Regions from separate parts of the Actimicrobium sp. GrIS 1.19 genome, predicted to be linked through region 2. Evidence: predicted binding sites of a transcription regulator. Region 2 holds the regulator's gene; the other holds the start of a gene.
The links. The regulator sigma-54, encoded in region 2, starts transcription at its own class of promoters, with help from an activator protein. The targets are predictions, from matches to a motif close to TGGCANGNAANCTGCTTT.

Region 1: a site for sigma-54 is predicted at 13,840-13,857, ahead of nirB (nitrite reductase large subunit NirB). Genes of this name have one in related genera too.

Annotation. Positions count from the first base shown of each region.
Region 1 is NZ_JAXCHT010000010.1:106,256-122,539, forward strand. It holds gene rpoD (RNA polymerase sigma factor RpoD) at 1-369, opposite strand, end outside; gene dnaG (DNA primase) at 638-2,434, opposite strand; gene RCH09_RS09475 (GatB/YqeY domain-containing protein) at 2,460-2,909, opposite strand; gene rpsU (30S ribosomal protein S21) at 3,035-3,247, opposite strand; gene RCH09_RS09485 (NAD(P)/FAD-dependent oxidoreductase) at 3,408-4,604, opposite strand; gene RCH09_RS09490 (YbdK family carboxylate-amine ligase) at 4,646-5,827, opposite strand; gene RCH09_RS09495 (cation:proton antiporter) at 5,842-7,050, opposite strand; gene ybiB (DNA-binding protein YbiB) at 7,206-8,198, opposite strand; gene RCH09_RS09505 (nitrate reductase) at 8,238-11,015, opposite strand; gene nirD (nitrite reductase small subunit NirD) at 11,012-11,341, opposite strand; gene nirB (nitrite reductase large subunit NirB) at 11,359-13,794, opposite strand; gene RCH09_RS09520 (nitrate/nitrite transporter) at 14,045-15,259, shown strand; gene RCH09_RS09525 (bifunctional protein-serine/threonine kinase/phosphatase) at 15,264-16,284, shown strand, end outside.
Region 2 is NZ_JAXCHT010000004.1:196,240-212,523, reverse strand. It holds gene RCH09_RS05495 (monovalent cation:proton antiporter-2 (CPA2) family protein) at 1-1,866, opposite strand, end outside; gene RCH09_RS05490 (KpsF/GutQ family sugar-phosphate isomerase) at 1,959-2,987, shown strand; gene RCH09_RS05485 (KdsC family phosphatase) at 2,987-3,523, shown strand; gene lptC (LPS export ABC transporter periplasmic protein LptC) at 3,520-4,116, shown strand; gene lptA (lipopolysaccharide transport periplasmic protein LptA) at 4,161-4,739, shown strand; gene lptB (LPS export ABC transporter ATP-binding protein) at 4,736-5,479, shown strand; gene RCH09_RS05465 (RNA polymerase factor sigma-54) at 5,499-6,980, shown strand; gene hpf (ribosome hibernation-promoting factor, HPF/YfiA family) at 7,090-7,449, shown strand; gene RCH09_RS05455 (RNA-guided endonuclease InsQ/TnpB family protein) at 7,699-8,904, shown strand; gene RCH09_RS05450 (enoyl-CoA hydratase/isomerase family protein) at 9,001-10,092, shown strand; gene RCH09_RS05445 (deoxyguanosinetriphosphate triphosphohydrolase) at 10,104-11,240, opposite strand; gene aroKB (bifunctional shikimate kinase/3-dehydroquinate synthase AroKB) at 11,266-12,909, opposite strand; gene RCH09_RS05435 (hypothetical protein) at 13,115-15,181, opposite strand; gene pilQ (type IV pilus secretin PilQ) at 15,239-16,284, opposite strand, start outside.

The DNA of each region.
Region 1 (16,284 bases), on a different contig from region 2:
GGGCTTGTTCTCGACTTTCGGCGCGACGCTGGCAACGGCTTTGTCAGAAGGTTTGGCGGCAGATTTCGATTCGGTTTTCTTGATTGTCACAGGAGCTTTCAATTGCGCTGATACCGGATTTGCATGAGTTTTCGTTGAAGCCTTGATCGCTGGCGCAGAGGCCGCCTTCGATTCCGGTTTCAGGGTGGCCCGTGTCGGGCTTGTCGTTGACTTCCTGGTCGCTGCTTTTTCAGTCGTTCCATGCGGTGAAGGTTTTGCGGTCGGGATCTTCGCTTCGGACTTTGGTGCGGCGGATCGCTGTGCTGCCGGCTTGGTCGTCTTGACAGGGAGCGTCGCAGGTTTCGCGGGTTTCTTCATTGCATTCGCCATGGATCAACTTACAAAAGGTTGCTCTGTATGCGCACTTGCAAAAGACACCGGAGCGGAATTGCCTGCCCGCAGCGTGCCTGGTTTGCCGAGTCGGCGCACTGTTCTTGTTTTTTGCCCGTCACCATGCTGCGCGGCGGTGGACAATTGCTCTAAGGCCTTGAATCAAAAGCTTTCAAGGATAACATACGACATCGTTCGAACACCTCAAAACACGACCCGAAACGTGCACGCAACTGCAATGTGCGTCCGTTCATGCTGTCTTTTGGTCTCATCGCCGTGCAATTTCATCTTCGGCCTCGCGCCGCAACTGTTCCTGCTTCAAGCTCAGTTCCCGATAACGCATCAATTCCTCGGGCTGCTTCATGCCGCCGGCGGCCAGTCGCTCCTGCTCGGCCTTGAGCACTTTCATTTTAGTCTGACGGACCGCTCCGGCAAGTTCGAGGCGCGCCGTATCCCGGTCCGACTCCGGTTCCGCGGCAATCTCGGCAATCATGCTGTCGAAATCCTGTCCGGATGCGCGCAGATGCTCCGACAACGTCGCGAAACTGGCATGTTCGCCCATTTGCCGGCCGGCGCTGACCAATTGCGTCAACATGGCAGCGTTATCCGGCACAAAATGCACCATCGCCTTGAGCGCATCGTCGTCCAGCTCCATCGCCAGCGCCGGATGCGCGACCAGCAGACGCATCACTTGCAACTCCAGTCCTACCGGCGGCGTGCGCTTGCTGCGCGGCGGCGCCGCCCGGCTGCGTCCGACCGGATTGCTCAATTCAAACAGCGACTCGATTTCGGTCGGGGTGCCCTGCGTCAGTTGCGCCAGTCCGCGCACGATCTGCAAACGCAACGACGATGCCGGCATCGCCTGCAACAGCGGCTTGGCGTCGAACTGCACTTTCGCGCGCCCTTCCGAGGTCGACAAATCGTTGTCGCCGGCGACTTCCTTCAACAGAAATTGCGACAACGGCATCGCATCCTGCACTTGCTGCTCGAACCCGGCGGTGCCGTGCTCACGCACGTAACTGTCGGGATCGTGCTCCGACGGCAAGAACAAAAACTTGATCGTCTTGTTATCGGCGGCATACGGCAAACTGGCTTCCAGCGCGCGCCGGGCTGCCTTGCGTCCGGCCCGGTCACCATCGAAGCTGAAGATCACATGATCGGTCTGACGCGACAGCTTTTGCACATGGGTTGCGGTACAGGCTGTTCCGAGCGTGGCCACCACCTGCGGAAATCCCAGCTGCGCCAGCGCCACCACATCCATGTAGCCTTCGGTCACCAAGACATATCCGGCATCGCGAATCGCCTGCCGGGCTTCAAACAGCCCATATAACTCGTTCCCCTTCTGAAATAGGGGCGTCTCGGGCGAATTCAAGTATTTCGGTTCGCCATTATCGAGAATGCGGCCACCGAAGCCGATCACCTGCCCTTTGGTATTCCGGATCGGGAACATGATCCGGTCACGAAAGCGGTCATAGCGCTTGCGGTTGCTGCCTTCCTCGTCAGTGCGGTCAATGACCAGACCGGCCTCGACCAGTGCGCTGGCGTCATAGTCCGGAAACACGGTGCGCAAACTGTCCCAGCCATCTGGCGAGTAACCGATCCCGAAACGGGCGGCGATTTCGCCGGTCAGGCCGCGTCCGATCAAATAATTCTTGGCGCGCTCGGCGGTGCGCAATTCGAGGCGGTAATAATCGCAGGCGCGCGTCATGGCTTCCGTCAGGGCCAGGCTCTTGGCCTGGTGTTCGGCGCGCTGGGCGGGCGGCATCTTGTCGTCGCTCTCGGGCACCACCATGCCAACGCCCTGTGCCAGGTCCTTGACTGCCTCGACAAAGCCCAGGCCGGAGTATTCGATCAGGAAACCGATCGCAGTACCGTGCGCACCACAGCCGAAGCAGTGATAAAACTGCTTGGTCGGGCTTACCGTGAAGCTGGGTGACTTTTCATTGTGAAACGGACATAGCCCCATGAAATTGGCGCCGCCTTTTTTCATCGGCACATAGCGCCCGACCACGTCGACGATATCGACGCGATTGAGCAGGTCCTGGATGAATGATTGCGGGATCACGGCAGCACGCGACGCGAGTGGCGCATCAGGCTTTGGTCAGCGCCGCTTTCACCAGAGCCGAGACGGCCGTCATGTCAGCACGCCCGGCCAGCTTCGGCTTCAGGATCGCCATCACCTTGCCCATGTCCTGAGCTCCGGCCGCGCCGCTGGCAACAATGGCGGCGTCGACTTCGGCCTGCACCTGCTGGTCGGACAGCGCCGCCGGCATATAGGTGGTCAGGATCGCCAGCTCGGTCTTTTCGATGTCGGCCAGGTCCTGGCGTCCACCGGCTTCGAACTGGGTGATCGAGTCCTTGCGCTGCTTGATCATTTTTTCAATGATGGCCAGGATCATCGTGTCGGTCAGTTCGATGCGCTCGTCGACTTCCTTCTGCTTCATCGCAGCGGTCAACAGGCGAATCGTACCGAGCTTGACGGTTTCCTTGGCGCGCATGGCGGCCTTCATGTCGTCAGTGATCTGTTCTTTGAGGCTCATGTGCAGGCTCCTTGTTCAGTCAATGCCGGATTAGACGGCAAATAAATCACAAAATGCGAAAACCCGCTGCGGACAGGCGCCGGAGCGGGCTTGCATTTCAGCCGCAATGGATGCGGCCAAGCGAATCAGAACAGTTTTTTCGGCAATTGCTGGCTGCGGATGCGCTTGTAATGGCGCTTTACTGCGGCAGCGAGCTTGCGCTTGCGTTCGGCGGTCGGCTTTTCGTAAAACTCGCGCGCACGCAACTCGGTCAGCAGGCCGGTTTTTTCGATGGTGCGTTTGAAGCGGCGCATGGCGACTTCGAAAGGCTCGTTTTCTTTAAGGCGAATAGTTGTCATGAGTTAGATTAAAAAACCGACGTTTCAAGGGAAGAGCGCGAGTCTAGCAGGTTCCATCGGCGAAAGGAAGGCCCAATGTCGCCGGGAATGGCAAAAAGTGCAGTTGCATGGAATTTCAGAGGTGGAAACCCGGCGCACAAGAGCCCCGGTGGCGCGTGGATCAAACAGAACTGCCCGCAGCGAAGCCGGAAGCCCATGCCCACTGGAAATTGTAGCCGCCCAGCCAGCCCGTGACGTCAACCGCCTCGCCGACGAAGTGCAAGCCCGGCACGCGCGTGGCCATCATGCTCTGTTGCGACAGTTCGCGGGTATCGACGCCGCCGACCGTCACTTCGGCCTTGCGGTACCCCTCCGAGCCGTTGGGTGCGACCTGCCAGCTGTTAAGCGAGTCGCCCAGACGCTGCAGTGGCTTGTCCTGCAGGTCGGCCAGCCGCGCTTCGGCGTCAAAGCCGTTGCGCGCCAGCCAGCCGGCCGAGAGTCGCGACGGCAGCAGCTGCGCCAGCACGTTGCCGAGGTTCTTCTTGACGCTGCCCTTGCCTTCAATGAGCTGCTTGCCAAGCGCCGCCTGTGGCAGCAGATTGATCGTCAATTCGGTGCCGGGCTGCCAGAAACTCGATATCTGCAGGATCGCCGGGCCCGACAGGCCGCGATGTGTAAACAGCAAGTCCTCGCGAAACGCGCCGCCGGTTTTCTTGCTGCCGGTACTGACCTCGACCTCGAGTGCGATGCCGGCCAGGTCGACGAACGGCTTCCAGGCCTCGGCATCAAAGGTCAGCGGCACCAGTGCGGGTCGGGTTTCAATCATCTTGAGACCGAACTGGCTGGCGATGCGGTAGGCAAAATCGGTCGCCCCGATCTTGGGGATGGAGAGCCCGCCGGTGGCGATCACGACACTGGCGGCGTGCAACTCACCGGCGTCGGTGCCGATCACGAACCCGCCCTCGCCGTGGCTGACGCCGCTGACCTTGCATGGCATGCGCCAGTGGACGTTGCCGAGGCCGCATTCCGCCTTGAGCATGGCAATGATGTCTTCGGCCGAGTTATCGCAGAACAGCTGGCCCTTGTGTTTTTCGTGGTACCCGATCCGGTAGCGCTTGATCAGGCCGAGAAAATCCTGTGGCGTGTAGCGTGCCAGCGCACTTTTGCAAAAATGCGGATTTTGCGACAGGAAATTGGCCGGACCGGTGTTGAGATTGGTGAAGTTGCAACGACCGCCACCCGAGATGCGGATCTTCTCGGCCAGCTTGTCGGCATGGTCGATCAGCACGACACGGCGGCCACGCTGGCCAGCCACGGCGGCGCACATCATGCCGGCGGCGCCGGCGCCGATTACTGCAACATCAAACTGTTCTGCCATGGGGAAACCGGATTGCTGGAAAAAGCGTGATTGTACGGTTGTTAGCCTGCCTGCGGTGTTGCCGTACTGGTCATCCACAGTTGCGACGCCAGCCGCATCAAATCATTGTGCGAGCCGCGCTGGCGGAAGGTGCGCCGCAGCCAGCCGGCGTCATTGACCTTTTCCTGGGCCAGCTGCCGCAATTTCTGCAGCGCCTGCTCCTCAGCCTCGTTGACGGTGTAACGCGCCAGGTCTTGCAACCGGTCCAGCAGATCGACGGCAATCGGCAGTTTTTCGGTGGGCGCGCCGTTCGCGTCGACCAGGCCGATGTCGCCCTCCAGGCCGTAGCGACTGGCTTCAAAGCGATTGAATTGATACAGCAGATAAAAATCGTCCGAGATCGTCAGTGGTCGCTCGGTCAACAACCAGCGCGCCAGCAACTGCGCGTAGCAGCCCAGTAGCGCCGCATGCTCGATCGTCAGCGGCGTGTCGCAGACGCGGATCTCGACGGTGCCGTATTCCGGCTTGGGTCGAATGTCCCAGTAAAAATCCTTGATGCTGTTGATCACGCCAATACGGCGCAGGTTCTCGTAGTAGGCCTCGAACTGCGACCAGCGGTGCAGCACCGGCATCGTGCCGGCCATCGGGAAGGCCCGCACCACGTTGCTGCGCGACGAATCGAAATCGGTATCGACGCCCTGGTAGAACGGCGACGCGGCCGACAGCGCAATGAAGTGCGGCACGAAACGGGCAAAGCCGTGCGTCAGATACATGGCGTCATCGCCGCTGGTCACGCCGATATGAATGTGCTGGCCAAATACGGTGAAGCTCTTGGCCAGATAGCCATACTTGCGATGCAAATAATGAAACCGCTCATCGGGTGAAATGCGCTGCTCGCTCCAGCGCTGGAACGGATGGACGCCGCCGCCGGCAATGTCGATGTTCAGGCGCTGCGCACCATTGACCAGCGCGCTGCGCAGGCCCTTGAGTTCCTCGCACAAATGATCGACCCGGGTATGCACTTTCGAGTTGAGCTCGATCATGCCCTGGGTAATTTCGAGTTTGATCTGCTCTTTCAGATCGCGCGGCTCGATCAGGCCCCACAAATCGACCGCATCGGTGGCCAGGTTGTAATTGCGGCGGTTGACCAGTTGCAGCTCAAGCTCGATGCCCATCGTGAACGGCGCCGACTCGGTGAATGGCAGGATGGCGGCATCGGCGCGGGTTTCTTGCAGGTCGATCATGGTGGAATCCTTCATCAGCTACGACCGCTTTCGCCGGACAGCTTCAGCGCCAACTGGGTGGCGACCGGACCGACCAGCTCCAGCACGACCAGGCAACCGACCAGCAGCGGTCCGACCTGGGCAGTGGTATTCGGATACAGATAGGTGATTTGCGCCAGCCCGAGACCCGCTTCGGCCATCGGCAGGGTCGCCAGTGTCAGCAGGGCCGAATGGCGCAGGCTCAGCCGGGCGGGACGGGTAAAGATGAAGATACCGCAGGCGTTGGCCAGGAAACGCGCGCCAATCAATATTGCCACCATGACCCCGACCGAACCCAGGCTCGACAGCTGCATCGCCGCACCAATGCTCACAAACAGCATGACGATGAACAGTTCATTGGCGACCCCGAACTCCAGCTCCATCAAATCATATTGCAGGTCCATGTTTTTCGACATGATCGCAAAAATCAGCATCGTCAGCAGCACCGGCAATTGCAGTGCATGGGCGGCGCCGATGGTGAGGGTGATGAGGGCAATCACCAGCACAAATTGACGACTGCGCTGGCGTCCCAGCCAACGTGCCAGCGGCATCATCACGCGGTACGTCACGGTCGCCAGCAGGACCGAACCGACCAGCGAATACAGCGTGTGCGCGAACAGCGTCAGAAACGGCGTGTCGTGCTCGGCCGCCACCACTGGCAACAAGGCGTAGGCGACCAGCAGCGCGACGATATTGTTCAACGCCGCCATCGCGGCAAGGCGACGGGTGATCTGTCCCTCGGCCTTCAGATCGCGCACCACCACCATCACTACCGCCGGTCCGGTGGCGATGGCCAGCACACCGCCCAGCAAGGCCAGCGTAGTCGAGGTGCCGTACCAGATCATTGCCAGCGACACGAAAGCAAAGCACAGCACCGCGCTCGCCAGCACGGTCGCCAGCAGCCACTTCTCGCGCAACAGCCAGCGCACATCGACGTAGCGTCCCAGCTGATACACCAGCAACGCCATCGCGATATCGGCAAAGATGGTGGCGACCTGCAGCACATCGCCCGACAGCAGGTTCAGGCCGCCGCCGCCGAGTGCGAAGCCGACCAGCAGGTAGCCGGTCAGACGCGGCACCCAGGGCGTTTTCTGCACCAGTTGACCGGCAATCAAGCCCAATAAAAGCAGCGCGCCGAACAACAGCAGCGCATTCCAGTGCAGCGCCTGCGTATACGCAAAGGACGGTAGCGTCCATGACCCCATGGGTCCTCCAACGGGAAAGTAATACAGATGAAAGAGATGCCGGGCAACAGCCGACGAGAATTGCGGGCGTCCCGTTTGTCAGCACCTGATGGATTTAGTTCCTGCCGTGCACTCCCGCAAGGGTGCCGCCAGAGTCGATCAAATTGCAGAGATTGTCAGTGATCGCGCTCAACATCTGTGCGCTCACGCACGATGCGCGCAACCTGCAAGCAGTGTTCGACCTGCTCGGCAATCGCCGGGGGTACCTCGCGTGCCCCGGCCAGGACCTGTTCGATCCAGCGCGCCGTGGTCACGGCATCCCGTTCAGCCGGCAGATCCGGGGCGGCATCGGCGCGCTCCTGCTTGTCGAACAGGGTGCTGCGTTGCCCCTGATGCAGCCAGTCGATGCGTTGTGCACGCTTGACATTGGCGACCGTCTCGCCTTCGGTGCCGCGCATCAGGAATGCGTCACCGCGTGCATGCGGCGCCGCCGTCGCGAAGTAGGTACTGAGCATTTCCAGATATTCGGGATGGGTGTAGGAAGTCAGGCGCAACGCGGGCTGGCGAAACGGCTGCATGATCTTGACCAGCGTATGGGTCGAGTTGCGCACGCCCAGAATGCGCCGCAACGACAGCAGATGCGCCAGTTGCGGCGCCAGCACCTCGATCGGAATGAAGGCCGGCGCACCGCTTGCCAGCTGCGCTTCGGCATGTGCAGGAGTGCGTGACAGCGGCAGGCCTAGCTCCTGGAAAATCTCGGCGCTGGTGACACGGTTGGGATCCTGCAGCACGCCATGCATCAGCACCGGCGCGCCGTGCCTGGCCAGCACCGACACCAGCAAGGGCGTCAAATTGGCCATGTGCCGGGCGCCGTTATAACTTGGAATGACAATCGGGGCGTAAGGCGACGCCAGCGGCGCCGACAATGGCGCAAACGATGCCTCCGCTGCCTCCAGAAACCCGCCGATTTCGTCGATCGACTCGCCCTTGATGCGCATCGCCAGCAGAATCGCGCCGAGTTCGAGATCCGACACGCGCCCCTCCAGCATCGCTGCGAAGAGCAGCGTGGCATCGTCGCGCGACATGCTGCGCGCACCATCCTTGCCGCGACCGATTTCCTTGATAAAGCGCGCTGCTGCCAGCGGTTCGCCCGGTTGACTGTTTTCCATGCCTGCAGAGTACACCGAAGCGCCGGCCGAGCGGATTTTTCAGTCAGAGGCCTGCAGCACCGGGCGCTGCGCGAGAATGATTTTTTTCAGCTCGGGTACGCACGATCCGCAATTGGTGCCACATTTCAAGCGCCCCTGCAATGCCGCCAGTTGCGCCTCCGGCGGGCCGTCGAGGGCGTCGAGCGTCGTGGCGATCTCGCTCTCGGCGACATTGAAGCAGTTGCAGATAATCCGCCCTCGCGCAGTAAAACCCTGCGGCGCCGTCGACGCAGGCGACAGCAGCAAGCGTCCCAATGCGGCGACCGATTGCTCACTCTCCAGATACGGTTTCAGCCAGCGCTCCGCAGCGACATCGCCGGCCAGCGACAACGCCGCCAGCCTGCCGTTCTCGACCAGGATATGGCGGGCGTTGCCGCGCCGGCGGTCGTCGTAGCGCAGCACGCCGGCGCCAGCAATGCCGAACAGCGACTCGATCTGCGCCACCAGCTCCGGCGCGGCGGGATAATCGTCGGCCGCCCGAAAGAATACGCCGACCCGATCGCGGCCGAACAGCGTGCACGAGCCATAAGCAAACTGCCGCAGGTAGGGACGCAAGGCGGTCTGCAGCCGCAACACCTGATCCGGTGCGACCCAGCCGAACACCACGAAACGCCAGGGCAGTTCAGCCTTCAGTATCTTGATGCCGGCATGCTTCAATTCAGGTTGTTTTGAACTCGGGTCCAGCGCCGGCGATGTCAAGGCGTTCACGCCGTGCGAACCCGCGCCTTCGTGGCCGCGGCCGGAGACATATTCTTCACCCCAATGCATGCCGATGAAGGCCTGGCCGGCACGCATCTCGTCGCTGGCTTGCGCCGGGAAAATCTGCGAGCCGCGCCGGCTGGTGACATGCACCATGTCACCATCGTCGATCAGGCGTCGATCCATGTCGGCCCGAGCCATCAGGATCGCCGGCTCGGCGGCATGCGCGAACAGTTGGGCGACGGTGCCGGTGCGGCTCATGCCATGCCACTGGTCGCGCAACCGCCCGGTGTTCAGGCGAAACGGAAAGCGCGCGTCAATCGGTTCGGCGACCGGCTTGTAAGGCGTGTTGACGAACCCGGCGCGGCCCGACGCGGTCGGGAAGACGCCATCCTCGTACAGGCGTTTGCGGCCGGCCGCGGCGCCCTCCGGAAACGGCCATTGCTGCGGCGCTTGCGCCAGCATGGCATACGACAAGCCGGTGATGTCGAGATCGCGTCCGCGCGTCGACTCGCGATGTTCGTTCCAGATCGATTCAGCGCTGTCGAACGGAAACAGCGTGGTGTCGCGCCCCAGCAAGCGCTCGAGGCGGCGCGCAAAATCCACCACGATTTGCCAGTCATGGCGCGCCACGCCCGGACCAGCCACGGCCGCGTTGACGCGGGTGATGCGGCGTTCGGAATTGGTGACGGTGCCGTCCTTTTCGCCCCACGATGTGGCCGGCAACAGGATGTCGGCATACGGCGCGGTGGCGGTGGTGGCGTAGGCTTCCTGCAGGATCACCAGCTCGGCGCGTTCGAGCGCCTGGCGCACCAGCTTTTGATCCGGCATCGACTGCGCCGGATTGGTACAGGCAATCCAGAGCAGCTTGATTTCACCGCTGCGCACTGCCTCGAACATTTCCACCGCGGTCTTGCCGGGCGTCGCCGGCACGGCCTCGATGCCCCACAGCCGCGCGACTTCGGCGCGGTGTTCGGGGTTGGCCAGGTCACGATGCGCCGACAACAGATTCGCCATGCCGCCGACTTCCCGTCCACCCATCGCATTCGGTTGCCCGGTCAATGAAAACGGCCCGGCGCCCGGCTTGCCGATCTGGTGTGTGGCCAGATGCAGATTGATCAGTGCTGCGTTCTTGGCGGTGCCCGCCGCCGATTGATTCAGGCCCTGGCAATACAGCGACAACGCCGCGCGCGACTGCCCGAACCAGCGCGCCGCCGTGAGCAGGTCGGCTTCGGCGATGCCGCATACATCGGCAACATATTTCGGCGTGTAATCGCGCACCGTGTGCTTGAGTTCGGCAAAGCCTTCGGTATGTGCGGCAATGAAGCCGACGTCGGTCAATTCTTCCCACAGGCAGATATGCAGCATGCCATTGAACAGGGCGACATCGGTGCCCGGCAGGATCGGCAGGTACAGGTCGGCATCGCGCGCGGTGTCGGTGCGGCGCGGGTCGGCGACGATGACTTTCAGGTTGGGATTATTTTTGCGCGCTTCTTCCAGACGCCGGTACAGCACCGGATGGGCATACGCCATGTTCGAGCCGACGATGAAAATCAGCTCGGCCAGTTCGATGTCTTCGTAGCACGCCGGCGGTGCATCAGCGCCGAGCGTCTGTTTGTAGCCGGCCACTGCGCTCGACATGCACAGGCGCGAATTGGTGTCGACATTGTTGGTGCCGATCAGGCCCTTGGCCAGCTTGTTGAAGACGTAATAGTCTTCCGTCAGCAGCTGGCCGGATATGTAGAAGCCCACGCTGTCCGGCCCATGTGTGCGGATGGTGTCGGCGAATTTCTGCGCCATCGCATCGAGCGTGTCGTCCCAGCTGGCCGTGGTGCGCGGCAGGTCGCGCTGCGTGCGCAGTTCCGGCGTCAGCGCGCGCGCCTGCAGTTGCAACATTGGCTGCGCTGACAGATGCAGCGTACTGCCTTTGGTGCAGAGCCGGCCGAAGTTGGCCGGATGCTCCGGGTCGCCGCGCACGCCGGTGATCTGCGCGCCATCGGTGTCGATCAGCACGCCGCAGCCGACGCCGCAATAGCAGCAGGTCGACTTGATGTCGTGCGTTGCCGTCGGCAGACTCATGCCGCGGCCAGCTCCTGCAGGTCGAGCGCGACTTCGCCATTCTCGACGCGCACCGCGAAGCGTCGGGTGCAGCCTTCGTCCGGCGTGACGGCGCAGCCGGATTCCAGCTCGATGGTCCAGTTATGCAGCGGGCAGGCAACCCGTTCGCCGAACACGATGCCCTGCGACAGCGGTCCGCCCTTGTGCGGACATTGATCGAGCAGCGCGAACACCTTGTCGGCGCCATTGCGGAAAAGTGCCACCGGCACCTGACCGGCGCGCTGCACCACCCGTGCGCCGAGTACGGGAATCTCGTCGACGCGGCAAATCACTTTCCATTGATTCATCAAAGACCTCTCCACAATCACACGGACAACGGGGCGAACTGGCGCACATCGACCTGGGCTTTTTCCGGCTCATGCCACGGATCGGCCAAGCCATCGAGCGAGAATAGCAGGCGTTCGTACAAGGCCTTGCGATTGGCGTGGTCCTCGACCACCGCGCGCTTGACATGATCGAGCCCGACCCGCGCCAGGTAATGCACGGTGCGGTCCAGATACCAGCCTTCCTCGCGATACAGTTGCAGAAAGGCGCCGGCATATTCAAGCACTTCTTCGTGGGTTTTCAGCTTCACCAGGAATTGCGCGACTTCGGTCTTGATGCCGCCATTGCCACCGACATAAATCTCCCAGCCCGAATCGACGCCGATCACGCCGACATCCTTGATGCCCGATTCGGCGCAATTGCGCGGGCAGCCCGACACCGCCAGCTTGACCTTGTGCGGTGCATACATGCGCGCCAGCGCGCGTTCAAGTTGCTGCCCCATCAGCGTCGAATTCTGGGTGCCGAAGCGACACCATTCGGAACCGACACAGGTCTTCACCGTGCGCAAGCCCTTGGCATAGGCCAGTCCCGATGGCATGCCGAGATCGCTCCAGACTTCGCGCAAGTCTTCCTTCTTCACGCCGAGCAAATCGATGCGCTGGCCGCCGGTGACCTTCACGGTGGGAATCTTGAACTTGTCGACCACGTCGGCGATGCGGCGCAATTCGGACGCATTGGTTTCGCCACCCCACATGCGCGGGATCACCGAATAGGTGCCGTCCTTCTGGATGTTGGCATGCGCGCGTTCGTTGATGAAGCGCGACTGCGGATCATCTTTCGCTTCGTGCGGCCAGGTGGAGATCAGGTAATAGTTCAGTGCCGGCCGGCAGCTGGCGCAACCGTTCGGCGTGCGCCAGCTCATGAAGGCCATGGTATCGGCGATGGTCAGCAACTTCTCGGCGCGGATCGCATCGCGCGCTTCCTGATGGGTGTGGTCCGTGCAATTGCACATCGGCTTGTTCTTGCTCGATTGCGAGTAATCGCCACCGGCGGTAAACATCAGAATCTGTTCGACCAGCCCGGTGCAGGAACCACACGACGCCGACGCCTTGGTGTGCTTGCGCACGTCCTCGAGCGTGAACAGACCCTGCTCCTTGATGGCCTTGACGATGGTGCCCTTGCAGACGCCATTGCAGCCGCACACTTCGGCCGCATCCGGCATTGCGGCGGCCTTGGTAAATCCTTCGTGCCCGACATCGCCGGGACGACCGGTGTTGGCTTCGCCGAACATCAGCGTGTCGCGGATCTCGGCGATATCCTTGCCTTCGCGCAGCAGCTGGAAGTACCAGCTGCCGTCGACCGTATCGCCGTACAGGCAGGCGCCGACCAGCTTGTCATCCTTGATCACCAGTTTCTTGTAGACGCCGCCGATCGGGTCCGACAGGATGATTTCCTCGGTCCCTTCGCCGCCCTGAAAATCGCCCGCCGAAAACAGGTCGATGCCGGTGACCTTGAGTTTGGTCGACGTCACCGAACCCTGATAGCGGCCGATGCCGAAGTTGGCCAGATGGTTGGCACAGACCTTGGCCATCTCGAACAGCGGCGCCACCAGTCCATACGCCGTGCCGCGATGATTGACGCATTCGCCGACGGCATAGATGCGCGGGTCATAGGTTTGCATGGTGTCATTGACGACGATGCCGCGATTGCAATACAGCCCGCTTGCCTCGGCCAGCGTGGTGTTCGGTCGAATCCCCACCGCCATCACGACCAGTTGCGCCGGCACTTCGCTGCCGTCGGAAAAGCGGATGGCGCTGACGCGGCCGTCGGTGCCGATCAACTCTTTTGTATTTTTCCCGAGCAGGAAATTCAGGCCACGGTCTTCCAGCGACTTTTGCAGCATCTTCCCAGCGACCGGATCAAGTTGACGTTCCATCAGCGAATCGGGCAGATGTACCACCGTCACGTTCATGCCGCGCAGCTTCAATCCATTGGCGGCTTCCAGTCCGAGCAAGCCGCCGCCGATGACGATCGCATCGGTATGGGTGGCGGCAGCAGCGATCATGGTGTTGGTGTCGTGGATGTCGCGGTAGGAAATCACGCCCTCCAGCTCCTTGCCCGGCACCGGCAACATGAACGGGTTCGAGCCGGTCGCCATCAGCAGCCGGTCATACGGCGCGGTGGTCCCATCGTCGGCGATCACCAGGCGCTTGATGCGGTCGATGGTGACGATCTTCTTGCCAAGATGCAGCGTGATGTCATTGTCGGTATACCAGTCGACATCATTCAACATGATGTCCTTGATGGTTTGCTCGCCCGCCAGCACCGGCGACAGCAGGATGCGGTTGTAGTTGGCATACGGTTCGGCGCCAAAGACGGTGATGTCGTAAATGTCCGGCGCCAGCTTGCGCAGCTCCTCCAGGGTACGCACGCCCGCCATGCCATTGCCAACCATGACTAGTTTGAGTTTCTTCATGTTGCTTCCTCGCTGTATGCGTGATGACCGTCTGTACCTCGTCACAAAGCAAGTCTGGTGCCAGTACTTGCGGACGCGGTTGCACCATTGACCGATGGAAAGCGCACCAAGGCGACGCGCACCCCGGTTCCGTTTGGTGCGACGCCCGAAATGTCTCCGCATAATTCGTGCAAAGCCGGTTTCGCACAAATTTTGCATGGCATGGCGCTTGCATTGCATGACGCACACTCACTGACCGCGACCTGTCACCATGACAAAATCCACGTTTTGGAAAGTTGGCCACACGCCCACGCTGCTGGCAGCCTTCGTCTACTTCGATCTCAGCTTCATGGTGTGGGTCATCCTCGGCCCGCTCGGCGTGCAGATCGCCCATGACCTCGGCCTGACTGCCGCACAAAAAGGCCTGATCGTCGCGACGCCGCTGCTGGCCGGCGCCTTGCTGCGCATCGTCATGGGTGTGCTGGTCGACCACCTGCGGCCCAAACGCGCCGGTGCGATCGGCCAGGTGATCGTGATCGCCGGGATGGTGTGGGCCTGGCAGGGCAAGCTCGACAGCTACCATGCCATCCTCGCACTCGGCGTAATCCTCGGCGTCGCCGGCGCCGCCTTTGCGGTGGCGCTGCCGCTGGCGTCGCGCTGGTATCCGCCCGAGCATCAGGGCACCGCACTCGGCATCGCCGGCGCCGGCAACTCGGGCACCGCCTTCGCCGCGCTGTTTGCACCCGCGCTGGCGCTGGCCTACGGCTGGCAGAATGTGTTCGGCCTGTGCCTGATTCCGCTCGGCGTCGCGCTGGTGGTATACATGGTGTTCGCCAGGGACGCGCCCTCCGCGCCGCCGCCGAAATCGCTGATCGACTATCTGAAGGTACTCAAGGACAAGGACGCATGGTGGTTCATGTTTTTTTACAGCGTCACCTTCGGCGGGTTCTCCGGGCTGGCATCGTCATTGACGATTTACTTCAACAGCCAGTACGGCCTGAGCCCGGTGGTGGCGGGTTACTTCACCGCCGGTTGCGTGTTTGCCGGATCGATGGTGCGGCCGATGGGCGGCAAGCTGGCCGACCGTATCGGCGGGATTCGCACGCTGTCGGTGATGTATGTACTGGCGGCGATCTTCCTGTTCATCGCCAGCATCGGGCTGCCGAGTGCAGCCCCGGCGGTGGTCGTGTTCGTGCTGGCGATGCTGGCGCTGGGCACCGGCAATGGCGCGGTATTCCAGCTGGTGCCGCAGCGCTTTCGCAAGGAAATCGGCGTGATGACCGGACTGGTTGGCATGGCCGGTGGCGTCGGCGGGTTTTATCTGGCCGCCAGCATGGGGTTCTCAAAACAGATGACCGGCAGCTACCAGGCCGGCCTGACGATTTTTGCCGCGCTGGCGGTACTGGCCCTGCTCGGCCTGTCGGCGGTCAAGGGACGGTGGCGCACCACCTGGGGCAGCGCGGCGATGACCTCCGCCAGAATCTGACGTCATGCCGCTAACCCTCGCCACCGGCCACGCCAGTGCCACCGGCAAGCGCCCGCGCAACGAGGATTTCGTCGGCATGGTCACGCCGCGTGAGCCGGAACTGTCGGTCAAGGGCGTGCTGGCAGCGCTGGCCGACGGCGTCTCCGGCGACCAGGGTGGTCGCGAAGCGGCCGAGTACGCGGTGCGCGGGCTGCTGTCGGATTACTACGCCACGCCCGACACCTGGCCGGTCGCGCAGGCACTCGAACGCGTGCTGGTCGCCACCAACAGCTGGGTCCAGCATCAGGGTGCAATGCGGCCCGAACTGGCCGGCATGGCCACGACCCTGACCTGCCTCGTGCTGCGCGGCGGCTTCTATCACTTTGCCCATGTCGGCGACACCCGCCTGTATCTGCTGCGGGGCGGCACGCTGACCCGGCTCACCACCGATCACGTCTGGGACCGCCCCGAAATGCAGCACGTGCTGACCCGTGCCATCGGACTGGATTCGCGCGTGGCGATCGACCATGGCATGGGCGAATTGCAGTTGCGCGATGTATTCCTGCTGGCCAGCGACGGCGTCTGGAATGCGCTGACCCATTTCGATCTGACCTGGCACCTGTCGGCGCTGGCGCTGGGCCAGCACGATGCCGACACGACTGCCGCCGCGCTGGTGCGGGCCGCGCTCGAGGCCGGCTCCAGCGACAACGCCAGCGCGCTGGTGCTGCGCATCGACGCCCTGCCAGAACAGGATTTGCGCGATGCACTGTCGGCCTTGCAGCATCTGCCGGTGCCGCCCCGCTTCAAGCCCGGCCAGGAGATCGACGGCTATCGCATTGACAGCCTGCTGCACAGCTCGCGCGCCACGCTGTTATACCGCGTCACCGACCTGCACAGCGGCCGCGCGCTGGTGCTGAAAACACTGCAGCCGGAAAGCGGCAGCGACCCGCACGAGCGTGCCGCCTTCGCGCACGAGGAATGGCTGGCCAAACGTGCGGTGGCGCGCTTCTTCGCGCAGGTGATCACGCCGCAGCAACGCAGCGCAC
Region 2 (16,284 bases):
TAGCGCGGTGATCTCGGCGCCCAGCTCGGCCAGGTTGAGCGCGCCCAGGGTTCTGCCCACGGCCGCTGCGCTGTCGGTCAGCGGCACCGAATGCAGTCGCACATGGGCCTGCTCGGCATCCGCTTCGACGTCGCTGGCGCCATGGAAATACCCGCGCAACGAGGCGTAGCGTTCGTCACGCGCGCTCTGGACCCGATGCACCACGCGTCGCAGTGGCACCCCCAGCATCACCAATGCGTGCGAGGCCAGCATCAGACTGCCCTCGATCGCTTCCGGCACCACTTCGGCGGCACCCGCCGCACGCAGCGCATCGAGATCGGTGTCATCGTGACTGCGCACAATCACCGGCAACGCCGGCGCCAGTTCATGGGCAAAGTGCAGCACCTTCAACGCTGCCGGGGTGCTGGCGAAGGTCACGACCAGCGCCGCGGCTCGATGGATGCCGGCCGCCACCAGCGCTTCGCGTCGCGCCGCATCGCCATACGACACATTCGCCCCGGCCGCCTGCGCTTCCTGGACCCGGTCCGGATCGAGGTCGAGCGCGTGATACAGGATGCTCTCTTCCTCCAGCAGCTTGGCCAGGCTCTGGCCGCTGCGGCCAAAGCCCGCAATGATCACGTGCTTCTGGGTCTTCATGGTACGGGTAGCGATCTGGGTCAGCGCGAGCGACTGCATCATCCATTCGTTGGTGGCCAGCTTCATCACGATTGCATCCGAATTGGCCAGAATGAATGGCGCCAGCAGCATCGACAGCACCATCGACGCCAGGATCAGTTGCACGATGAACGGATCGATCAGATGCATGCCGCCAACCTGATTCAACAGCACGAAACCGAATTCGCCCGCCTGTGCCAGCGCCAGCCCGGTGCGCAGCGCAATGCCGGTGCTGGCGCCAAACAGGCTGGCCAGACCGGCGATCAGGACAAATTTCAGCAGCACTGGTGCGGCCAGCATCAGCAATACCAGCCACCAGTTCTCGACCACCAGCCTGACATTGAGCAGCATGCCGATGGTAATGAAGAACAGGCCAAGCAGGACATCGCGGAACGGCTTGATGTCTTCTTCCACCTGATGCTTGTATTCGGTCTCGGAGATCAGCATGCCGGCGACGAAGGCGCCCAGCGCCAGCGACAGGCCGGCCTGCTCGGTAATCCATGCGGCGCCGAGCGTGATCAACAGCAGGTTCAACATGAACAGCTCCTGCGAGCGGCGCTGGACCACGACACGGAACCAGCCGCGCACCAGCTTTTGTCCGAGCACCAGCAGCAGGATCAGGACACCGGCCGCTTTCAGGACGGCCCAGCCGAGCGTAACCGCCATCTCCTTCGGGTCTTGCGCCAGCGCTGGCACCAGAATCAGCAGCGGCACCAGCGCCAGGTCCTGGAACAGCAGGATGCTGATGATGCGCTTGCCATGCTCGCTCTCCAGCTCCAGTCGTTCGGTGAGCAGCTTCGAGACAATCGCGGTCGACGACATCGCCAGCGCGCCGCCAATCGCAAACGCCGCGCCCCAGCTGATATCGGCCACCTGCGGCAGCAATCGGGCCACCAGCCAGCCCGCCAGCATGGTCACCAGAATTGTCAGAAGGACCTGCGCCATGCCCAGCCCGAATACGGTGCGTCGCATCGACACCAGCTTTGGCAATGAGAATTCGAGACCGATCGAGAACATCAGGAACACCACGCCAAACTCGGCCAGGGAACTGGTCGTGGCACTGTTTTCGGCCCAGCCGAAACCATGTGGTCCGATCAGGATGCCGACGGCAAGGTAACCCAGCATCGGCGGCAAATGCATCATGCGAAACGCCACTACGCCCAGGACGGCAGCGCCAAGCAACAGCAAGGTCAGTTCGAGGGCGGAATGCATCGGAATGAAGGAATCCTCGGAGAAAAATCAAGACGCCATTTTAGTTGGCGCTGGCAGAATTTTTGCTTTGTGATTTCGTTTATACTTCAGCGATGAGTGTACCCCATCAAAATTCCGTCTCCCCCCTCCTCTCAATCGAACGTGCACAGCGCGCACTGCAGCTTGGCCGCGAAACCCTGCAGATCGAAGCCGATGCCTTGCTGACACTGCAGGAACGCCTGACCGGCGAGGTCGGCAGCCGCTTTTCGCTGGCGGTCGGTCTGCTGCTCAACTGCACCGGTCGCGTGGTCGTTTCAGGCATCGGCAAGTCGGGCCATATTGCGCGCAAGATTGCCGCCACCTTTGCCTCGACCGGCACCCCGGCCCTGTTCGTCCATCCGGCCGAGGCGGCGCATGGCGATCTTGGCATGGTCGCGGCCGACGATGTCTTCCTGGCGATTTCCAATTCCGGCGAAACCTCCGAGTTAATGGCAATCGTGCCGACCATCAAGCGCATGGGTGCCACCCTGATCTCGATGACCGGCAATGATGCTTCCACGCTGGCCCAGCTGGCCACCGTGCATTTGAATGTTGCGGTCGACAAGGAAGCCTGCCCACTGAATCTCGCACCGACTGCCAGTACCACCGCGGCGCTGGCGCTGGGCGATGCGCTGGCGGTGGCCTTGCTCGACCTGCGCGGCTTTCGTGAAAAGGATTTCGCGCGCTCGCATCCCGGCGGCGCGCTCGGCCGGCGGCTGCTGACGCTGGTGCGCGATGTAATGCGCAGCGGCGATGCGGTGCCGGCAGTCACACCCGAGGCATCCCTGTCGGCTGCGCTGGTCGAAATCACGCGCAAGGGCATCGCCATGACCGCGATTGTCGATGAGCGCTTCCATCCGGTTGGCGTGTTCACCGATGGGGACCTGCGCCGCCTGATAGAGCATGTCCAGGATTTCACCAAGCTGTCGATCGCCGATGTGATGCACCCCAATCCACGCAGCATCGGCGCCGACCAGCTGGCCGTCGATGCGGTGCAGATGATGGAAGAATTCCGCATCAACCAGCTGCTGGTGACCGATGCCGATGGTGTTCTGATCGGCGCATTGCACATTCACGACCTGACCCGTGCCAAGGTGATTTGATGGGGTCGACGTTGCAGCAGGCGATGACGCGGGCGGCGCAGGTCAGGCTGATGATCTTCGACGTCGATGGCGTGCTGACCGACGGCAGCCTGCACTACGACGCCGACGGTGAAGTACTCAAGACCTTCAACGTGCACGACGGGCTGGGCATCAAGATGCTGCAGCAGTCGGGCGTGATGACCGCCATTATCAGCGCGCGTCAATCGTCGATGGTGCTGCGCCGCGCCAAGGACCTCGGCATCACCCATGTCTTTCAGGGCGGGCACGACAAGCGCATTGCGTTCGACCAGTTGCTGGCGCAAACCGGTGTCACTGTCGCCCAGTGCTGTTTCATTGGCGACGACGTGATTGACCTGCCGATTCTGCGGCAGGTCGGATTTGCGGTCAGTGTGCCAAACGGTCACGATGAAGTGCGCCAGCGCGTGCATTACATCACGACCGCAGCGGGCGGTCGGGGCGCAGTGCGCGAGCTGTGTGATCTGGTACTGCGTGCGCAAGGCAACTATGAGGCGGCACTGGCGCCGTGGCTGGCATGAATCGGGCGGTCACCGCCAACCGCTTTCGGCTGGCAATCCTGGTCACGCTCAGCCTGGTGCTGGTACTGGGCAGTTACTGGGTTCTTGAAGTGCTGCGCAAGAGCGGCGACGCCGGCGCCACGCGGCCGGTGCGCACCGCACCCGACTACTACGTGCAGAAATTCACCTTCGTCAAAATGGCCAAGGCAAGCAACGCGCGCTACAACATTTCCGGCGACTTGCTGGTCCACAATCCGAAAGACGACTCGTTCGAGGTTACCCGGCCGATTGTCAACAACCTGGTCAGTGGTCGACCGGCGACGGTGATGCACTCCGATCGCGCGCTGGTCAACAGCGGCAGCTCCGAAATCCAGATGATCGGCAATGTCGATGTCAACCGCCCGGCCTCGGGCGCCTCCGAACGCTTTCACATGATCTCGACGTATTTGCTGCTGCTGCCCGACGACGACATCATGAAAACCGACAAACCGGTCGAACTTGCCCTGGGGACTACCGTGCTGCACGGCACTGGCATGGTCGCCAACAACAGCACGCGCCAGCTTGACCTGGCCAGTCGCGTGCATGGCGTCTACGTGCCGGCAGTGGCGAAATAGCCCGTGCGCACCAACCCGATTGCATGACATCACCTGGACATTCCATGAAACTGTTTTCCTTCCTTTTTTTGCTCATGCTCAACGCTGCCCTGATGGCCAGCGTGCATGCTGAGAAAGCTGACTCCACCAAGCCCACGGTCGTCGATGCGAACCAGATGGCCTATGACGACGTCAAGCAGATCAACACCTTTACCGGCGACGTGATCCTGACCCGCGGTACCTTGACGATGAAAGCCGCACGCGTGGTGGTGACGCAGGATGCCGCCGGCTATCAGTTTGCGACGCTGTACGCCGGTCCCGGCGCCCTGGCCAGTTTCCGCCAGAAGCGTGATGGGGGTCCCGACCTGTGGATGGACGGGCAGGCCGAACGCATCGAATACGACGGCAAGACCGAACTGGTGAAACTCTTTTCGAAAGCAAGAATGCGTCGACTCGACGGCAACAAACCCACCGACGAAGTCGAGGGCGAATTCATTTCCTACGATAGCCGCAGCGAATTTTTTGCCGTCAACAACACCCCGGCCGGTGGCGAGAGCAAGCCCGGCGGCGGTCGCATCAAGGCCGTGATCCAGCCGCGCATCACCACGCCGGCTGCGGCCGTCCCGGCAGGTGGCGCCAAATGAGCCAGAGCAATTTGAGCGTGCGCGGCCTGCAAAAAAGCTATGGCGTGCGGCAGGTCGTCAGCGACGTCTCGCTCGATGTCGCCAGTGGCGAGGTGGTCGGCCTGCTCGGCCCGAACGGCGCCGGCAAGACCACGTCGTTCTACATGATCGTCGGGCTGGTGCCGTCGGACGCCGGCGCGATCTGCCTTGATGGCACCGATATCTCACGCCTGCCGATCCATCAGCGCGCCGTGCTGGGACTGTCCTATCTGCCGCAGGAAGCCTCGGTATTTCGCAAGCTGACCGTGGCCGACAACATTCGCGCGGTGCTGGAATTGCAGCGCGATGGCGGCAAGCCCTTGACGCGTGCGGCGATCGACAAGCGACTCGATACCTTGCTGCACGATTTGCAGATCGAAAAGCTGCGCGACAACCAAGCCATGTCGCTGTCCGGTGGCGAACGGCGGCGCGTCGAAATTGCGCGTGCACTCGCTACCAATCCGCGCTTCGTGCTGCTCGATGAACCGTTCGCCGGGGTTGATCCGATCGCCGTCATCGAGATCCAGCGCATCGTGCGCTTCCTGAAAGAGCGTGGCATCGGCGTGCTGATCACCGATCACAATGTGCGCGAGACGCTCGGCATTTGCGACCGCGCGTACATCATCAACCAGGGTGCCGTGCTCGCCAGCGGGCGCCCGGACGACATCATCCAGAATGAGTCGGTCCGGCGCGTCTATCTGGGCGAACACTTCCGCATGTGAAGCCAGTTCCTCCGCGCGCATGAAACAGTCCCTTCAACTCCGCACCTCGCAGCATCTGGCGCTCACGCCGCAGTTGCAGCAGTCGATCCGGCTGCTGCAACTGTCGACGCTCGAACTGCATCAGGAGCTGGAGCAAATGCTCTCGGATAACCCGTTGCTGGAGCGGCTGGATGATCCGCTCGACCACTCGATCCGGCTGCTCGCCGACGGCGCCATCGGCGCCGATGGCATTCGGCAGCAGGGTGCCAGCGAGGACGCCAACGCGCCGCCGCCATCCAGCGACAGTGACGGCAGCGCACCGGACCAGAATGAGTCGGCCGAGTCGGCCGTCAATGGCGAGAGTGACTGGAGTTTTGACGATGTTGCGCGCACCGGCAAGACACCGGACGACGAAGACTCGCGGCCACAGCTGGAAGCGCCGGTCTCGACCTTGCGCGAGCACCTGCTCGAACAAATGCGTGTGACGGTACGCAACCCGCGCGACCGGGCGCTGATCGAGTTGATGATTGATGCGCTCAACGACAACGGTTATCTGGACGATACGCTGGAGGCCATCCACGAACGACTTCCGGCCGAGCTGGAAGTCGAAGCGGAAGAGTTGAGCATTGCCTTGAAACTGCTGCAGAGCTTCGATCCGGCCGGCGTCGGCGCCCGCAATGCGGCCGAATGCCTGGCGCTGCAGATCCGGCGCTTCCCCAGTGTTCCGATGGTCACCCGGCGCATGGCGCTGGGCATCGTCGAACAGCATCTGAACCTGTTCGCCCAGCGCGACTTCGGCAAGCTCAAGAAAATCCTCGACTGCGACGACGAGGACCTGCGCGAGGCGCAATGCGTGATCCGGCAATGCAATCCGCACCCGGGTGCGCTGTTTGGTTCCGGCACCTCCGACTACGTGGTGCCGGATGTGATCGTCAAGCGCCTGCGCGGAAACTGGCAGGTGATGCTCAATCATGATGTGATGCCGCGCCTGCGCGTCAATGCGCTGTACGCCAACATCCTGAAGCAAAACAAGGGCGACGCATCGCTGACTTCGCAGCTGCAGGAAGCCAAGTGGCTGATCAAGAATATGCGTCAGCGATTCGATACGATTTTGCGCGTGGCACAGGCCATCGTCGACCGCCAGCGCAACTTTTTCTCGCACGGCGCCGTCGCCATGCGCCCGCTTGTCTTGCGTGAAATTGCTGATACACTGGGTCTACACGAGAGCACTATTTCCCGTGTGACAACCCAGAAATATATGCTGACCCCGCATGGCATGTTCGAGCTGAAGTACTTTTTTGGCAGCCATGTCGCCACCGAAGCTGGCGGCGAAGCGTCTTCCACGGCGATCCGGGCACTCATCAAACAATTGATAGGAGCTGAAGACCCGAAAATTCCATTCTCTGACAGTAAAATTGCAGACATGTTGGGAGAACAGGGCATGGTCGTCGCCAGACGTACCGTCGCAAAATATCGCGAAGCGCTCAAGATCCCTCCTGTGGCCCTGCGCAAGGCTTTGTAGTTTTCTCCGTAGTTTTGTTTTTCATGTCGTACCTGTCGTTGTGTTCGGACGTGCCAGTCTGACCGCGCACACACCGAACCGCCAGCGGCACTATTCAAAGGAGCGCTGTATGAATCTCACAATCAGTGGACATCACCTCGAAGTGACCCCTGCCATCCGCGAATATGTGCAAACCAAACTTGAGCGTATTCGACGCCATTTCGATCATGTCATTGATATCGCTGTCATCCTGACCGTCGATAAACTTCCTGAAAAAGAAAAGCGGCAAAAAGCAGAGATCAACCTGCACCTGCGTGGCAAAGACCTGCACGTCGAAAGTATTGCGCATGATTTGTATGCGGCCATCGACGCTTTGATCGACAAACTCGATCGGCAAGTTATCAAATACAAAACCAAGTTGCAGGCACATCAGCACGACGCGATCAAGCACATCCCTGACCCGGCTGCGATCCTCGTCTCCACTTCCTGATCAGACTGGTTGCCGGGCAGACCGGCATGACTCCACTGAGGGCGCATTCGATGCGCCCTTTTTGATTTTGACCAGGTGTGCGGCAAGCCCCGCCCTTCAGGTTGAAGTCATAGGCACGGTCGGCGCTGCCGGCCAAGATGTTGACGTGTTCGCTTGTCACGTTGCATTCCGACACGGTAATGTTCGAGTATGCTAATTCAACGCGCTTACAAATACCGCCTACGCACCAACGGTGCGAACACGCGCGCAATGCGCCGCTTCGCCGGCTGTGGGCGCAAGGTGTGGAATTTGGCATTGAACCTGCAGCAGGCGAACTACGCCGCTGGCGGCAAGTACATCAGCTATGCGGCGATGTGCAAACACCTGACCGGCTGGCGCGCAGCGCCGGCTACAGTATGGTTGTCGGACGCGCCGGCGCATACACAACAGCAGGCGCTAAAAGACCTCGATCGTGCGTACCAGAACTTCTTCGCCGGTCGGGCCGACTTCCCGACATTAAAGAAGAAGGGTCGGGCTGACAGCTTCCGTTACCCGGACGCAAAGCAGTTCAAGGTCGATCAGGGCAACGGACGAATCTTCCTGCCCAAGCTTGGCTGGATCCGCTACCGCAACAGCAGGACGCTGCTCGGCACGCCGCGCAACGCCACCGTCAGCGCGGCAGCCGGCGACTGGTTCGTGTCGGTACAGACGCAGTATGAGGTCATAGAGCCGGTGCCGGTGGCAACCGATGCCATCGGCATTGACCTCGGCATTGTGCGTTTCGCCACCCTGTCAGATGGCGCATTCATCGCACCATTGAACAGTTTCAAGAAGCACCAACAGCGCCTGGCGAAATACCAGCGCTGCATGAGCAGAAAAGTGAAATTCAGCAGCAACTGGAGAAAAGCCAAGGCCAAAGTCACGGCAATTCACCGTGACATCGCCAATGAGAGAAATGACTTCCTGCACAAGACGACAACGACTATCAGCAACAACCACGCGTTGGTCGCGGTCGAAGATTTAGAGGTCGTGAACATGACAAGGTCGGCGCAGGGGACTGTTGAAACCCCGGGCAAGAACGTGCGTGCTAAGGCAGGATTGAACCGGTCGATCCACGATCAGGGCTGGGGCGAGTTTAGCCGCCAGCTCGCGTACAAGCTCAACTGGAATGGCGGATTTTTCATGCAGGTGCCCGCCCACCATACCAGCCAGACTTGCCCGTGCTGCGGGCATGTCGACAAAGCCAACCGAAAGACCCAGTCGGCGTTTCTGTGTACCATTTGCCGGTACCAGAACAACGCCGATGTCGTCGGCGCGATCAACGTACTCGATCGCGCCCTAGCGCAACTTTCTAAACCGAGTACTGAAGAAGGGCCGGACACGGCCCGGATCGCCTGTGAAGTGAACGGAGCAATCAGTCCGTCAGCAGCAGGAACCTGCCGAAGCGACGTGCAAGAGGTTCTGCATGCGCAGTAGGAATCCCTTCGTTTTCGCACAAGCGGCAGCCATCAGGCTGAGACGGGGGAGGATGTCAACGGTACACTTGCGGTCTGCCCAACTCGACACATTACCATGACCGAATTCATTCACACCGCACGCAACCACGCCACCGGCATCATCACACTGGATCGCCCGAAGGCCCTCAACTCGTTGTCGCTGGAGATGGTGCGGCGACTGACCGAGCAATTGCTGGCTTGGCGCGACGACGCAGCCGTGGCAGCCGTGGTGATCCGCGGCAGCACCGAAAAGGCGTTCTGCGCGGGCGGCGATATCCGTTTCTTTCATCAGGCCGGCACCGCCACACCGACTGGCGGCAGCGCCCTGCTGGAGGACTTCTTTACGGAAGAATACGCACTCAACCACCTGATCCATAACTTCCCGAAACCCTATGTGGCGATCATGGATGGCATCGTCATGGGCGGCGGCATGGGCGTGGCGCAGGGCGGTGCAGGCAATCGGCTGCGCATCGTCACCGAGCGCACCAAGATGGCCATGCCCGAGGTGAACATCGGCCTGTTTCCGGATGTCGGTGGCAGCCATTTCCTGTCGCGCGCAGCGGGTCAGCTCGGCACCTGGCTCGGCGTCACCGGTGAGATCATCACTGCCGCCGACGCACTGTATGCGGGCCTGGCCGACCTGTTCGTGCCGGCGGCCGAGCTGCCGGCGTTGCAGGCGCTGATCGCCGATTCGACAGATGCTTATCTGCGTACGGCGATCCGGAATTTCGCGGCCCCATTCGCTGCGCAATGCGATCCGTTGAGCGGCGTGCTGGCGCAACATCGCGCTGCGATCGAGCGGCACTTTGCGTTTGATTCGGTGCCGGAAATCGTTGCCTCGCTGGCGCAGGATGGCAGTGACTTTGCCCAACGGTCCGCTGCCGTCATGCAAAAACGCTCGCCGATGATGATGTGTGTGACGCTGAGCCAGTTGCGGCGCGGTGCGTCGCTCAATCTGGCGGATTGCTTGCGCATGGAGCGCACGATGGTGCGACGCGCGTTTGAACACGGCGAGGTATTGGAAGGAGTCAGGGCCGTCGTCATCGACAAGGACAACCAGCCGGCCTGGCAACCGGCCACGCTGGAGGCGGTAACGCCGGCGTTGATCGAACAGTTCTTCGTGCCGGCCTGGCCGGCCCACGCCCACCCGCTGCGCGCGCTGGCCTGAGTCGATTCGGGTCAAATTTCGTCGACCATGAAAATGCGGCGGTGCTCGCGAATCGCGTACCGGTCAGTCATGCCGGCAATGTAGTCGGCCACCTTGCGCAATTGCGCCGCATCGTCGCCGGCCGGGGCCTGATAATCAGGTGAGAGCAAGCGCGGTTCGTCGATAAATGCTCCGAACAATTCCGTGATGATGCGGCGCGCCTTGCTCGTCATCCGATTGACCAGATAGTGCTGATACAGGTTCTTGCGCAGGAATTGTTTGAGCAGTGTCGCCTGTGCCTGCATTGCCGGTGAAAAGGTAATCAACGGCGCCGCGTTGCGCACGTCATCGACGCTGCCGAGGCGGGCTTCGTCGATGCGCGCGCGCGAGGCATCGATCAGATCGACGATCAGCGCGTTGATCATTCGCCGGATGGTTTCGCTGATGGCGCGACGTCCGCTAATACCCGGAAAAATCTGTTCGACTTCGCGCCGGTGCCGCCCATACAGCTCCACCTCATCAAGCTGCGCGACCGTCAGCAAACCCGAGCGCAGGCCATCATCAATGTCGTGATTGTTGTAGGCGATTTCATCGGCCAGATTGGCCAACTGCGCTTCCAGCGTCGGCTGCTTGCGGTCGATGAAACGCTGGCCGATGGCGCCCAATGTTGCGGCGTTATGCAACGAGCAGTGTTTCAGGATTCCTTCACGCGTTTCGAACATCAGATTCAGGCCATCAAAGGCGCCGTAGCGCTCCTCAAGCACATCGACCACGCGCAGGCTTTGCAGGTTATGTTCGAAGCCCCCATGCTGGGCCATGCAGGCATTGAGCGCATCCTGGCCAGCATGGCCAAACGGCGTGTGACCGAGGTCGTGCGCCAACGAAATTGCTTCGACCAGATCCTCGTTCAGATGCAGATTACGGGCGATCGAGCGCGCGATCTGGGCCACCTCGATGCTGTGCGTCAGGCGCGTGCGAAACAGATCGCCCTCGTGATTGACGAACACCTGGGTCTTGTACTCCAGGCGACGGAACGCCGCACAGTGAATGATGCGATCACGGTCACGCTGAAACTCGGAGCGGGAAGCCGGCGCCGGCTCGGCGAACTGGCGACCGGTCGAGGCGGCGGGATGGGCGGCATACACCGCCAGATTCAATTCGTGCGGCATCGTTACCTCAGGCGGATGGTAGGGATCAGGCTGACGCGACGCAGGCCTGCAGCGTCGCCGCCAGCATCGCTGGGGGAACCGTGTCGATCTTCGCTGCCCCCAACGGTTGCAGCAGGATAAAGCGTATCGTGCCGCCTTCGTTCTTCTTGTCGACCTGCATCAATTCCAGCCAGTTGGTGACGCCAAGATTGGGGGCCACCACTGGCAACCCTGCGGCCTTGACCAGGGCGGTGATGCGCTCTTTCGACAGGGCGTCGAGCAACCCGAGCCGGTGCGATAGATCGGCCGCCATGACCATGCCGCAACCGACGGCCTCGCCATGCAACCAGGTGCCATACCCGAGGCCAGCCTCGATCGCATGCGCAAAGGTGTGCCCGAAATTCAGGATCGCGCGGATGCCGCCTTCGCGCTCGTCCTGACGCACGATCTCGACCTTGATTTCGCAGGAACGCAAAATCGCATGCGCCAGCGCAGCAAGATCTTTGGCCAGCAGGGCGGCCATGTTGGCTTCGATCCAGCTGAAGAATTCGGCGTCGATGATCGCGCCATGCTTGATGACTTCGGCCAGTCCGGCCGACAGTTCGCGTGCCGGCAAGCTGTCGAGTGTCGCGGTGTCGGCGATCACGGCACGCGGCTGGTAGAACGCGCCGATCATGTTCTTGCCGAGCGGATGATTGATGCCGGTCTTGCCGCCCACCGAGGAGTCGACCTGCGACAGCAATGTGGTGGGTATCTGGATCAGCGGCACGCCGCGCATGTAGCTGGCGGCGGCGAAACCCGTCATGTCACCGACGACGCCGCCGCCGAGCGCGATCAGGGTCGTCTTGCGGTCGCATTTGTTGGCCAGCAGCGCATCGAAGATGGTCATCAGATTCGCCCAGGTTTTTTCTTCCTCGCCGTCTGGCAGCACGATCGCGGTGACCTGCTTGCCGGCGGCGGCCAGTGTACGCGTGACGCGTTCCAGGTAAAGCGGTGCGACGACGGTATTGGTGACAATAGCGGCGCGCTCCCCGCACACATGACGCGCCATCAGCGTGACGTCATCGAGCAGGGCCGGGCCGATCGCAACGGGATAGCTTCGATCACCGAGGCTGACTTCCAGCGTGACGGTCGCGTCGGCGCAAGCGGCAGGCGGGGGATTCGACAGGTGATGGTGTGAAGGCATGGCGGAATTGGCGGCACTCGAACCGGTCTGGTCGAGCTGGTTAAGAATGGCATTCACCAAAAATTGTACATTAGGCCGGCCGGTATCAATGACGATATCTGCAATCTCGCGGTACAACGGCTCGCGCTCACGCGACAGTTCTTCGATGCGCTGGCGCGGGTCGGCCGTCTGCAAGAGCGGTCGATTGCGGTCATGGCTGGTGCGCTGCAAGATGCTGTTGACGCTCGCGCGCAAATAGATGACGGTGCCGTTTGCGGCCAGCAGGCCCCGACTCGCCGGATTCAGGATGGCGCCGCCGCCGGTGGCGACCACGACGTTGTCGAGGGTTACCAGCTCGCGGATAACCTCCGCTTCGCGCTGCCGAAACGAGGCCTCGCCTTCGATCTCGAAGATCAATGGAATAGAGGCGCCGGTACGCGCCTCTATCTCATGATCGGAATCGATGAACCGTTTGTTGAGTTTTCTGGCGAGGGCTCGGCCGACCGTGGTTTTGCCGGAGCCCATCAGGCCGATGAGAAAGATGTTTCGTATCACGTTATAGCCATCATCAAAGCAACTTGCCGTCTGGGAATCAGTAAGCATCTCGTCCGACGCAATTTTAAGTGCAACCGCGCCCGTCTTAATCTTGAAAATACATGTGCCGTGCAAAAAAAACCGGTGGCGGGTGCTGCGAGCACCGAGCCACCGGTAGTTGCGTCAACGTGTCAGGTCAAGTCAGCGTCAGGGTTGTACTTGTCGCCAGGCCAGCAGGTGAGGTCACCGTGATATCGACGAAGTCGCCCGCTGCACAGGCCGGATCGACGGTTACCTTTGCGGTGTATGGCCCGACTTGGTTCGGAATGATGGTTGGCGTGGGTGTGACTATCGCCGTGCACGTTCCGCCCACAATAGCTGCCCTTCCAGTAACCTCTATCTTGGTTCCGGTTGGCATGCTGTTGCCGTTCACGTCAGCGACCGTAAACCGAACGCCGTTCGGGCGCGCCGTGCCAAGTGCGCTGAAAGTCGCCTGGCCGCTTGCAAACACCACCATTATGTGACCCCGGACATCGACCACTCCCCAAACGCCGTCGCAGGTGTCGGGACTGCCCTTGAAATTACCAACTACGGGACAAGTGGTCAATCCGGTCGATCCAGGCGATTTGGTGCGCGGCACAACGAATTCGCCTGCGTTGAAAACATCGTCAAAATTATCGTCGCGGTAAGCATTACCGAGATCGGTGAAGCTTTCGCCCAAGTCGTAAACGTTGTTCCCGTTTGCATCGACAAAATCTTCCTCACCAGGCGTGTAAGCCAGGATGGCTACTCGACCATTTGCAGGACGCGTTCCCTGCGAGCGAATCGTGGTGGTGCAGGCTGACGTCGAGGTGCCATCGAGAGCGGCAGGTACGACGCAAGTCGCCGGAACCATAACCCCGGAGCTACTCACGAAGTTTACCGAGGTACCAACTGGAACAGGATTGCCCTGACGATCCGCAAGTGAGAAAGTAATCTTGTCTGTGACCCCGTCAGTAAACAAGCCCTCGATACTCAACTTTTCGGCAGCGATACTCGCCGCAGATTGAACCGGAACTCCTGATGCGACCAACAAAGTGTTTGACTTCGCCTTCACCGAGGGATTCGACACCAGCACCGCATTAACCTGAAGAGAGGTCGGAATCGAACCGGAAAATACGGGGACCGAAACCAAGCCGGCGTAATTACTTGTTTGTGTCACAGTTCCGGTGTTACCGACCGTGTCGAATGACACGCCCGGTGCCGAATTGGCCAGGGACAAATTCACAGGTTGACCTGCCTGCGTGTTGTTGCTGGAATCAACCACCTTAAATGTTACTTGCGATTGTGTCGCACCCACCGAATCCACCAGATAAATCAGCTGTGGCGCAGCGCTGACGAATTGAAGATTGGTTGCCAGTGTCGGCTGCACGGCGATAGCTCCGCTCAGTGTAGTAGCGCTCACTGCGCCCGCCGTGATGGTTACATTGGCACCTGCGCAACCGGGGATCGTGGTGGAGTTGGCAGTATAGGTCGAGGACGCCTTGCCCGTGCCATCAGTGGTTACGGTCGCCGGCGCCACGACTCCGCAATTGGAAGCGAAGGTCACTTGTATCGGCGTATTGGTTGCGGCAACGCCATCAATGTTTGCCGTGACGGAAACTGACCTCGTGCCATAGGCTGCCAGCGGCGTGGAAGACTGCACGTCGAGTGATGTCAGAGTCAAACTACCAGGAGATAGTTGAAAATCGAGCGTGCCGGCGGTGAGGATACCGGTGCCACCCGCAGCGGGCACCACCGTGGCCGATGCACTCAACGTTCCGGCGCCACCGGACGACAATCCCGCAGGCAAGATTTGAACAGTTGCGATACCGGTGACCGCATCCGTCAGTACCGATCCGGATGCGGGATTGAATTTAATCAGTGCGGGGTCGCCGGAAAATGTCACCAGCTTGCCACGGACCGGATTGTTATTATCGTCAACCACTGTCGCTTTCGCGCTTGTCACACCGGACGCACTCACTGATGACGTCGAGGTCGTGCCACTAAACAAGGTAATCGTTAACTTGGGTACTGGCGCAACCGTTGGAGTGACTGGCGTAACGGGAACTACTGGGGTGACGGGCGTGATGGGAGTAACGGGAGTCTTTCCACTTCCGGCAGCGCCGGTGGTTCCCGCCGCGCCTCCGCCGCCGCCGCATGCGGTCAATCCGACAATGGCAAGTGTCGCAATAGCTGCAACGGCGAATCGCGACAGCATACGATTTTTCAACTTGGAGGTCATTTTCTTTACCCTAACAATTCAGTTTTTCGACAATCGGTGATGGCAAACCCGCTTCTATCAGCGCGTCGTAATACGTTCAGCCACGATCTTCGGTGTAATGAAAATCAGCAGTTCAGTCTTGTCGTTGGTCCGGCCAGTTTGCTTGAACAGGTTTCCGAGCACCGGAATGTCACCGAAAAATGGAATCTTCGTGACCTGATCGAGTTCCTGCTGGGTGAAGATCCCGCCCAACACCACCGTGCCGCCGTTCTCGACCTGCACATTGGTTTTGACGTGCTTGGTGTTGATCGCATAGCCGCCGGTGGTCAGGATGCCGCGGCTGTCCTTGTTGACGTCGACAGTCAGAATGATGTTGCCGTCGGGCGTAATCTGCGGCGTCACTTCCAGCTTCAGGTTGGCCTTCTTGAACTCGACCGAGGTCGCGCCGCTGCTGGTGGCTTTCTGGTACGGAATTTCTTCGCCCTGCTCGATCAAGGCCTGTTGCTGGTCAGCCGTCACGACGCGCGGACTGGAAATGATCTTGCCGCGGCCATCTGCTTCCAGGGCGGACAGCTCCAGATTCAGGAAGCGGTTGGCCGCTGCCGAAAACAGACTGATTGCCAGGCTGCCTGCATTGGCGCCATTGATCCCAGCAGCCGGCAGGCTGACGAATTGGGAGTTGGGAATATAGCTCTGGTCAGTAACGGTCGCCTGACCCGTCTGCTCGCCAATTCCCAGATAATTACCCGTGAGTCCGACCCGGTTATTGCCGGCGATCTGATAGCCGGTATCACCACCGCGCAGCGTGCGCAAATCGGTGAAGCCGAGCTTGGCGCCCAGATTCTTGCTGAAGGTGTCGGTGGCTTCCACAATCCGTGCCTCGATCAGCACCTGCTTGGTGGCGACATCGGTGACCTGAATCAGCTTGCGCACTTCTTCCAGCTTGGCGGCGATGTCGGTCACGATCAGTTTGTTGGTGCGTGGATCAATGGCCGCACTGCCACGCTTGGACAGAATGCGGTTCTTGGTGTCGCCCGAAGAGCTGTCAAGGCCGAACACCAGTTTGAAGGCATCGGCTTTTTGATAATTCAGCTGGAAGGTTTCGGTTTTCAGCGGTTCCAGAT